DNA from 2 places in the Comamonas guangdongensis genome. Region 1 is predicted to be linked to the other one. Evidence: predicted binding sites of a transcription regulator. Region 1 holds the regulator's gene; the other holds the start of a gene.
What was found. Region 1 encodes sigma-54, which starts transcription at its own class of promoters, with help from an activator protein. Its sites were predicted from a motif close to TGGCANGNAANCTGCTTT; they were not measured.
Positions count from the first base shown of each region.

Region 2: AB6724_RS11695 ([protein-PII] uridylyltransferase) is a predicted target of sigma-54. The motif match lies at 1,909-1,926, and genes of this name have one in related genera.

Region 1 is NZ_JBFYGN010000016.1:97,907-102,853, forward strand. It holds gene AB6724_RS14525 (THUMP domain-containing class I SAM-dependent RNA methyltransferase) at 1-134, opposite strand, end outside; gene AB6724_RS14530 (tRNA-binding protein) at 294-632, shown strand; gene AB6724_RS14535 (aspartyl/asparaginyl beta-hydroxylase domain-containing protein) at 792-1,712, shown strand; gene AB6724_RS14540 (RNA polymerase factor sigma-54) at 1,875-3,470, opposite strand; gene lptB (LPS export ABC transporter ATP-binding protein) at 3,533-4,315, opposite strand; gene lptA (lipopolysaccharide transport periplasmic protein LptA) at 4,312-4,947, opposite strand, start outside.
Region 2 is NZ_JBFYGN010000011.1:86,536-91,482, reverse strand. It holds gene AB6724_RS11695 ([protein-PII] uridylyltransferase) at 1-1,785, opposite strand, end outside; gene map (type I methionyl aminopeptidase) at 1,971-2,783, opposite strand; gene purL (phosphoribosylformylglycinamidine synthase) at 2,962-4,947, shown strand, end outside.

The DNA of each region.
Region 1 (4,947 bases):
ATGCCGCGCAGCATGACGCCGCCCCGGCCCACGAGCAGATCCTGCCCGCTGGCGCCGGTGATGGCGTGGACCTCGTCGGCCAGAAGGCCCTCGACGCCGGCGGCGCAGGGCAGAAACAAATGCAGTTGGTTCATAAAACTAGGGGCGCGCCAGCGGCGGCGCAGGCGCTTGGCGCGCATGACAGGGCGTAAGCATACGCGCTAGGCCTTTTCCAGTGCCCGCGCACGACAAGCGTTGCTCTACAGATGGGCGCCGCGGCACGGGCATGATGCGGGCCCAAGGAGCAACAAGACATGGAAGAAATCAGCTGGAACGACTTCATGAAGGTGGAGCTGCGCGTGGGCCGCGTGGTGCAGGCAGAGGTGTTCGAGGAAGCGCGCAAGCCCGCTTACAAGCTGCAGGTGGACTTCGGCCCTGAACTGGGTCTGCGCAAGTCCAGCGCCCAGATCACCCAGCTCTACCGGCCCGAGGAGCTGGTCGGCCGCCTGGTCGTGGCCGTGGTGAACTTTCCCAAAAAGCAGATCGGTCCTTTGATGAGCGAATGCCTGGTCACCGGCTTTCACAATGCCGACGGCCATGTGGCGCTATGCGTGCCAGATCAACATGTGCCGCTGGGCACTAGGCTGCTGTAGGCGCGCGGCAGTGCCGTGGCCTGGGCCATCTAGCGCACTCCATACACATCGCGAGCAACCCGCGCGGGGAGATCGTCGACGTCTCGATACTCCCTCAAGCGACGCCGGTTTGATCTGCCCCATGGCCCCGTTCCGAGCCCCCCGGTAAAATTGGAAGTTATGGCAAAAATCATCGTCCTGGCACTGGTGCTGCTTTTCTTTGGCTGCGGGCTGTACATGCACCTGCGCGGCAAGGTGCGGCACAAGGTGCTGCGCCAGCTGTTCGACCACTCGACGTTCACCGCGCCGTTCAACGTCTTCATGCTGATGTTCAGCAAGGTGCCGCGCACGCCCTACCTGCCCACCAGCACCTTCCCCGAGCTGGCGCCGCTGCAGGCCAACTGGCGCGAGATCCGCGAGGAAGCCGTCAATCTGCAGAAGAACATGCAGATCAAGGCCGCGGCCAACAACGACGATGCGGGCTTCAACTCCTTCTTCAAGACCGGCTGGAAGCGCTTCTACCTCAAATGGTATGGCGACGCCCACCCCTCGGCCATGGAGCTGTGCCCCAAGACCACGGCCCTGGTCCAGTCCATTCCCAACGTGAAGGCGGCCATGTTCGCCGAGCTGCCGCCGGGCGCCAAGCTCAATCTGCACCGCGACCCCTACGCGGGCTCGCTGCGCTACCACCTGGCCGTGCTAGCCCCCAACGACGACCGCTGCATGATCGAGGTGGACGGCCAGCCCTATAGCTGGCGCGAGGGCGAGGGCGTGATCTTCGACGAGACCTATATGCACTGGGCCGAGAACCGCAGCGAAGGCAACCGCATCGTGCTGTTCTGCGACGTGGAGCGTCCCATGACCAACGGCTTTGCCCAGTGGCTCAACCACTGGCTGGGCAAGAACGTGGTGGCCGCGGCCAGCTCGCCCAACAACGAGGGCGACCCGCGCGGCATGATCAGCAAGCTGTTCAAGATCTCGTTCTACGCGGGCAAATACCGCCGCGCCTTCCGCGACTGGAATCCGACCTTCTACAAGATTCTCAAGTTCGGACTGATGATCGGCGTGCTGGTCTGGTTTATCTGGTGGATGGTTTCTTGATAACCCCCTGAGGCGCTTTGCGCCTTCCCCCAAGGGGGACGACAGCCTCGCCGCGAGGCGGCTCTTGCTCGCTGTCTCTCACTTGGGGCTTGCTTCATCAGGCCGTATGCCCCAACCAAAAAGCCGCTGATGTATTCAACGGCTTTTTGTTTTTTGAATTCGCTACAGCGCCTTGCGCAGCGTGGTGGTCGGAATCTTGAGCTGCTCGCGGTATTTGGCCACGGTGCGGCGCGCGCACTCTATGCCCTGCTCCTTGAGCATATCGGCCAGCTTGGCATCCGATAGCGGCTTTTTCGGATCTTCGGCATCGACAAACTGCTTGATCAGTGCGCGCACGGCCGTGCTCGAGGCGCTGCCGCCGGTTTCCGTACCCAGGCCCGAGCCGAAGAAGTACTTGAGCTCGAAGGTGCCCTGGGGCGTGGCCATGTACTTGGCCGTGGTCACGCGGCTGATGGTGGATTCGTGCAGGCCCAGAGTGTCGGCGATATCGCGCAGCACCAGCGGGCGCATGGCCAACTCGCCATGCACGAAGAAGTTCTTCTGCCGCTCCACGATGGCTTCGGAGACGCGCAATATGGTGTCGAAGCGTTGCTGGATGTTCTTGATGAACCAGCGCGCCTCCTGCAGCTGCTGCTGCAGCACCGCATGGCCTTCGCTGCTCTTGTGGCGGCGCAGCACGCCCGCATAGACATCGTGCACCTTGAGCTTGGGCATGACGTCGGGGTTGAGCTGCACGGCGAAATCCATGCGACCCGAGCCGGCGCGCACCGGGCGCACGATGACATCGGGCACGACGATCTGGCGCTCCACGTCGGCAAAGCGCCGGCCCGGGCGCGGCTCCAGGCGTGCAATCAAGGCCATGGCTTCGCGCAGCTGTTCCTCGCGTGCGCCGCACAGGCTGGCGAGCTTGCGCAGATCGCGCCGCGCCAGCAGGTCCATGGGCTGGGCGCAGATGGAACGGGCCAGCAGCAGCTGGTTCATGCGCGCCTCGGTCGTGCCCTCGTCCTCGGCGCTGCGGATCAGCTCGCGCAGCTGCAGCTGCAGGCATTCGGCCAGGTCACGCGCGCCCACGCCCACGGGCTCCAGGCTTTGCAGCAGCCTGAGCGCAATCGCAAAGCGCTGCTCCAGCTCCTCGCGCTCCTCCAGGTCCTCGCCAGCCAGGCTCCGGGCCAGTTCGGCCAGCGAGTCTTCGAGATAGCCGTCGTCGCTCAGCGACTCGATGAGAAAGCGCAGGGCCGCACAGTCCTCGGCCCCCAGATGCAGGCTCAGCGCCTGGCGGTGCAGAAATTCGGTCAGGCTCTCGTGGCCGCGGGCCAGGTCTATGGCGTCGGTTTCATCGTCGCCCTCGCGGTTGCGCGTGGAGCTGCCGGCCGCCTCCCATTCGCTGCTGGCCTCGCCCCCCCATTCGCCGTCCTGGCCGTCGAGGCCCTCGGCCTCCCAATTCAGGGTTTCGGGAGTCTCGGGCGCCGCGGTTTCCGCTACGGATTCGGAAGCTGTCTGCGCAGTTGCCACTTCCTTTTCCGACGAAAACACCTCGGGAGCACTGGCTTCGGCAGCGCCAGCCGCTATCTCGGCAGGAGCGTCGCCGCCCGCATCGCCCTCGTCGCCGGCCTGCTCGAGAAACGGGTTGTCGATCAGCATCTGCTCGACTTCCTGCGCCAACTCCAGCGTGGACAGCTGCAGCAGCTGAATGGATTGCTGCAGCTGGGGCGTGAGCGACAGATGCTGCGAAACGCGTAGCGACAGGCCTGGCTTCAAGAGCAAACCTCCCGCATTGGCACAACGATGAAAGCGGAATGGCGTGCAGGCATACGGGGCTCTTACATGCGGAAGTGCTCGCCCAGATAAACGCGGCGCACATCGGCGTTCTCCACGATCTCCTCGGGCGTGCCTTCGGCCAGCACATGGCCGTCGCTGATGATGAACGCGTGGTCGCAGATGCCCAGCGTCTCGCGCACGTTATGGTCGGTGATGAGCACGCCTATGCCGCGCTCCTTGAGAAAGCCGATGATGCGCTGGATCTCGATCACGGCAATCGGGTCGATGCCGGCAAAAGGCTCGTCCAGCAGAATGAAGCGCGGCTGCGTGGCCAGGGCACGCGCGATTTCCACGCGACGGCGCTCGCCGCCGGACAGCGCCAGCGCGGGCGACTGGCGCAGATGGTCGACGCGCAGCTCCTGCAGCAGGCTGGTTAGACGCTGCTCAACCTCGTCGCGGCTCAAGGCCTTGTCCTGCTCGTCTTTTTGCAGCTCCAGCACGGCGCGCACATTGTCTTCCACGCTGAGCTTGCGGAAGATCGAGGCCTCCTGCGGCAGATAGGACAGGCCCAGGCGCGAGCGCTGGTGGATAGGCATATTGCCCACCGAATGGCCGTCGATGAAGATATCGCCGCCGTCGCTGCGCACCAGGCCCACGATCATGTAGAACGAGGTGGTCTTGCCGGCGCCGTTGGGGCCGAGCAGGCCCACGACCTCGCCTTTTTGCACGGACAGCGATACGTCCTTGACCACCTTGCGGCTGCCATAGGACTTGGCCAGATGCTTGGCTTCGAGACGGCTGTCGGATTCGCCGCTGCGGCTGTTGGGAAAACCGGAGGCGCTCATTTCTTCTCGTCGCCTTTGTCACCGCCCAGGGTCATGCTCTGGCGCAGCGGCGTGGCCGGAGTCGCCGGCTTGGGCTGGGCTCCGGGCGTGCCGTCCTTGGGCGCCATGATGGCGCGCACGCGACCGCCCTGGCCCACGGACGAGCTGGGCAGGCCGCCGCTGGTCTTCTGGCCGTCCACGGTGTAGATGTCGGTGATGTTGTTGTAGACGATGATGGAGCCCGTGACCTGGTCGCTGAGCTGGCCGCCGCGGTAGCGGCGCATCTCGCCGCGGCGGATGAATTTGACGATGTCGGCCTTGCCGTCGTAATCGATGGTCTCGCCTTCGCCTTCGATGAATTCCTCGGGCTGGCCGGGCAGGGTGTCACGCTTTTGGCGGAAGAAGGCGCGCTTGCCGGGCTCGGCCACGATCACGCCGTACTGATAGCCTTCGGCGTCCTGGCGCACATCCAGCTGGGTGCCGCGCAGCACGATGGTGCCCTTGGTCATCACCACATTGCCGGTGAACACGCTGGTCTGCTTGAGCTCATCGTGGCGCAGCGCATCGGCCTCGATGTTCATGGGTTTGGCGCTGTCGGCCTTTTCGGCGTGGGCCATGCCGGTCGCTGCCGCCAGAGCGCAGGCCAGCACAAG
Region 2 (4,947 bases), on a different contig from region 1:
GCCGCGGATGTCGGCCACCGTCAGCAGATACAGGGCCGTGAGCTTGCGCTCGTTGCCCACGCGCTCGGCGAAGGCGCGGATCACATCGGGGTCGGACAGGTCCTGTTTCTGCGCGACCTGGCTCATGGTCAGATGCTCGCGCACCAGAAACTCCACCAGCTCGGCATCGGTCTTGTCGACCTGGTGGGCGCGGCAAAAGCGCTTGACCTCGACGGCGCCGATGATGGAGTGGTCGCCGCCGCGGCCCTTGCCTATATCGTGGAACAGAGCCGCCAGATACAGCAGCCAGGGCTTGTCCCAGCCCGCGGCGAGCTGGGAGCAGAACGGATACTCGTGCGCATGTTCGGCCATGAAGAAGCGCCTTACATTGCGCAGCACCATCAGTATGTGCTGGTCCACGGTGTAGACGTGGAACAGGTCGTGCTGCATCTGCCCCACGATGCGGCGGAAGGGCCAGAGATAGCGGCCCAGCACCGAGGTCTGATTCATCAGCCGTATCGCATGGGTGATGCCGCGCGGCTGCTGCAGTATCTGCATGAAGGTGGCGCGGTTGACCGGGTCGCGGCGGAAGGCGCTGTCCATCACATCGCGGCTGGCGTACAGCGCGCGCAGCGTGCGGGTCGATAGTCCGGTCAGCCCCTCGTGCTGCTCGTACATGAGGAAGGTCTCGAGAATCGCATGCGGGTCGCGCTCGTAAAGATCGTCGCTGGCGACCTCGATGGTGCCGGCCTTCTCGAAGAAATGCTGGTTCAGGCGGATCAGCTTGTGCGAGCGCGGGTTGAGCCGCTCTTCGATGCTCATGCGCACGATCTGGCATAGCTGGGTCACGGCCTTGGCGGCCCAGTAGTAGTGGCGCATCAGCGTCTCGCCGGCACGCATGGCCAGCTTGCGCCCCTCGGGCGTGGTCGAGCGGTAGCCGAACATCTCGGCCACGGCGGTCTGCAGATCGAACACCAGCCGGTCCTCATGGCGGCCCGCCGCCGCATGCAGGCGCGCGCGGATCAGGCTCAGCAGGGACTCATTGGATTCGAGCTGCTGCTCCTCAAACGCTGTGATCAGGCCTTTCTCGGCCAGTTCGCGCCAGCTGCTGCCAAAGCCCGCGGCCTTGGCCAGCCAGAGCATGGTGTGCAGATCGCGCAGCCCGCCGGGCGACTCCTTGCAGTTGGGCTCCAGCGAGTAGGGCGTGAAATCATGCTTGGCATGGCGCTGGCGCATCTCCAGCAGCTTGCCTTCCACAAAGGCCTGGGGGTCCAGCTCGCGGCGGAACTGGGTTTCGAACTCGGTAAACAGCGGTTTGCTGCCCGTGATCAGGCGTGACTCCAGCATGGAGGTCTGCACGGTCAGGTCCTGGGCCGCTTCCTGCAGGCATTCGGCCAGGCTGCGCACGCTGGAGCCTATCTCCAGGCCCGCATCCCAGCAGCTGCTGATGAAGCGCTCGACGCTGGTCGCAAATTCTGGGTCGGGGCCGGCACTGTTTTGGGGCAGCAGCACCAGCACGTCGATATCGGAGCAGGGAAACAGCTGGGCGCGCCCATAGCCGCCCACGGCCAGCAGCGCGGCCCCGGCTGGCATGGAGGCACGCTGCCAGAGCGCGCGCAGCAGGCCGTCGGCCAGTTCACTGAAATGGTGCAGCACGCCGCGCACGCTGCGCCGGCCCAGGGTGGGGTTGTGCAGCAGTGCAATCTGTCGTGCCTTGGCCAAGCGGTACTCCTCGCGCAGCGCTTGCAGCGAGTCAAGGTCGGGGGCGTCGGGCGCGGAGGCGGAGCTGGGGGCAGGGAAGGTCATGCGCGGCAGAAAAAAGCGTTTCGACAGAGCAAGTGCTTGGCTCTCACCTTAACCCAAGCGGCTTGGGCCTGAGGGCGGTGCTGGCAAAAAGATGAGCGGCTAGCGCTTGCAGCACAATGGGTGCAAGCAAAAAATATGCCGCCTCCGGTCTGACCGGGGCGGCATGGGGCCGGGCCGCTCCCGCCTCAGGTGCGGATGGCGGTGATGAAGTCCGGCGGCGTGGGCGAGCCGTCCGACCAGGTCAGCACGTCGTAGCCCGTCTTGGTGACGGCGATCATCAGTTCCCACTGGGCCGAGAGGCTGCGGTCCTTGGTGATCACGGTCCAGCCGTCGGGCATGGCCTTGATGTCGCGCTTGCCCAGATTGAGCATGGGCTCGATGGTGAAGACCATGCCTTCCTCGAGCACCACGCCGCTGCCCGGCTGGCCGTAGTGCAGCACCTGGGGCTCGTCGTGGAACACCTTGCCGATGCCGTGGCCGCAGTACTCGCGCACCACGGAGAGATTGTTGCCCTCGGCAAAGCTCTGGATGGCGTGGCCGATATCGCCGAGCGTGGCGCCGGGCTTGACCTGCTGTATGCCCTTCCACATGGCTTCAAACGTGAGCTTGCTCAGGCGCTTGGCGGCGATCGTGCTCTCGCCGATGAGGAACATGCGGCTGTTGTCGCCGAACCAGCCATCATCGGTGATGATGGTCACGTCGACGTTGACGATATCGCCCTTCTTCAAAGGCTTGTCGTTGGGGATGCCGTGGCACACCACCTGATTGACCGAGGTGCAGACATAGGCCGGGTAGGGCGTCATGCCCGGCGGCTGGTAACCCAGGCAGGCGGTCTTGGTACCTTGCTGGGCCATGCGCTCGGCGCACAAATCATCGATTTGCTGGGTGGTGATGCCGGGCTTGATATGGGGGGTGATGTAGTCCAGCACATCCGAAGCAAAGCGACCTGCAATGCGCATGCGCTCAATGTCTTCGGGGGTCTTCAGGGTGATGCTCATGCCGGAATTATCCCATCGCTGCCGTGAGCCTGCAGGGGCAAGGGGCGGGAATGCCGAGGGTTAGTGCTAGGCACGGTAAAATCCCAGGTTCACCGATTCAGCGCCCTGGCCGGGTCCTCGCACAAGCAGGGCCGGGCCGTGGCGCTTTTCACCAGCCTTCACATAAACAGGCCGCCACGTGACATTGCATCTGACACAGTTTGAGGGTGGAAACGCCCTGAGCTCGTTCCGCGCCCAACAGCTTCTGACCGACCTGGTCGCCATCCACCCCAAGATCACCGGCATTGCCGCGCGGTTCGTCCACTTGGTGGCCACCGAAGGGGCTCCTGTGCCCGCATTGCAAGAGCGCCTGTCGGCGCTCTTGACCTATGGCGACCCTTACGAAGGTGCCGACGAAGGCCTGGCCTTCATCGTCACTCCGCGCCTGGGCACGATCTCGCCCTGGGCTTCCAAGGCGACCGACATCGCGCGCAACTGCGGCCTGAATGTGTTCCGCGTGGAGCGCATCACCGAGTACCGCGTGGCCCTGAAGTCGGGTCTCTTGGGCGGACAGCCCGAGCTCTCGCCAGAGCAGACCGCGCAGATTGCCGCTCTGCTGCACGACCGCATGACCGAGTCGGTGTTTGCGACGCGCGCCGAGGCCGAGAAGCTGTTCACCACGCTGGCAGCCCAGCCCATGGAGTTTGTGGACGTGCTGGGTGGCGGTCGCGCTGCGCTGGAAACCGCCAACAAGCAATGGGGCCTGGCGCTGGCCGACGACGAGATCGAGTATCTGGTCAATGCCTTCAACGGCCTCAAGCGCAACCCCACCGATGTCGAGCTGATGATGTTCGCCCAGGCGAACTCCGAGCACTGCCGCCACAAGATCTTCAACGCCAACTTCACCATCGACGGCGTGGCGCAGGAGAAGTCGCTGTTCGGCATGATCCGCAACACCGAGCAGCTTTCGCCCCAGCACACCATCGTGGCCTATGCCGACAACGCCTCCATCATGGAAGGCCATGAGGTGGAGCGATTTGTAGCAAAATTCAGTGGTAGCGCAGATGCAGCAAGCGCTCCCAGCTATCAAAAGCAAAGTGCCACCAGCCATGTGCTGATGAAGGTGGAAACACATAACCACCCGACGGCCATCTCTCCCTTCCCCGGCGCCTCCACGGGCGCGGGCGGCGAGATCCGCGATGAGGGCGCAACCGGCCGCGGCTCCAAGCCCAAGGCAGGCCTCACGGGCTTCACCGTCTCCAAGCTCTGGGGCAGCGAAGTCGGCAAGCCCGAACATATCGCCAGCCCGCTGCAGATCATGATCGAAGGCCCGCTGGGCGGCGCGGCCTTCAACAACGAGTTCGGCCGCCCCAACCTGACCGGCTATTTCCGCGAATACGAACAGCAGGTCGGCGACATCACGCGCGGCTATCACAAGCCCATCATGATCGCCGGCGGCCTGGGCGTGATCGATGCCGGGCAGACCAAGAAGATTCTGTTCCCCGCGGGCACGCTGCTGATCCAGCTGGGCGGCCCCGGCATGCGCATCGGCATGGGCGGCGGTGCGGCCAGCTCCATGGCTTCGGGCACGAATGCGGCCGAGCTCGATTTTGACTCGGTGCAGCGCGGCAACCCCGAGATCGAGCGCCGTGCGCAGGAAGTCATCAACCACTGCTGGCAGCAGGGCGCCAACAACCCCATCCTGGCCATCCACGACGTGGGTGCGGGCGGTATCTCCAATGCCTTCCCCGAGCTGACCAACGACGCGGGCCGTGGCGCACGCTTTGACCTGCGCGCCGTCAAGCTGGAAGAGTCCGGCCTGGCGCCCAAGGAAATCTGGTCCAACGAATCGCAGGAACGCTATGTGCTGGCGATTGCGCCCGAATCGCTGGCGCAGTTCACCGCCTTCTGCGAGCGCGAGCGCTGCCCGTTTGCCGTGATCGGCACGGCGACCGAAGAGCGCCAGCTGGTGCTGGAGGACACGGCCGTGGAATCGGGCGACCAGAAGTTCCCCGTGGACATGCCCATGGAAGTGCTGCTGGGCAAGCCACCCAAGATGCACAAGGACGTGACGACGGTGACGCGCGAGCTGCCCGCCATCGACCTGACCGGCGTGCCGCTGGAAAAGGCCGTGATCGAAGTGCTGGCCCACCCCACCGTGGCTTCCAAGCGTTTTCTGATCACC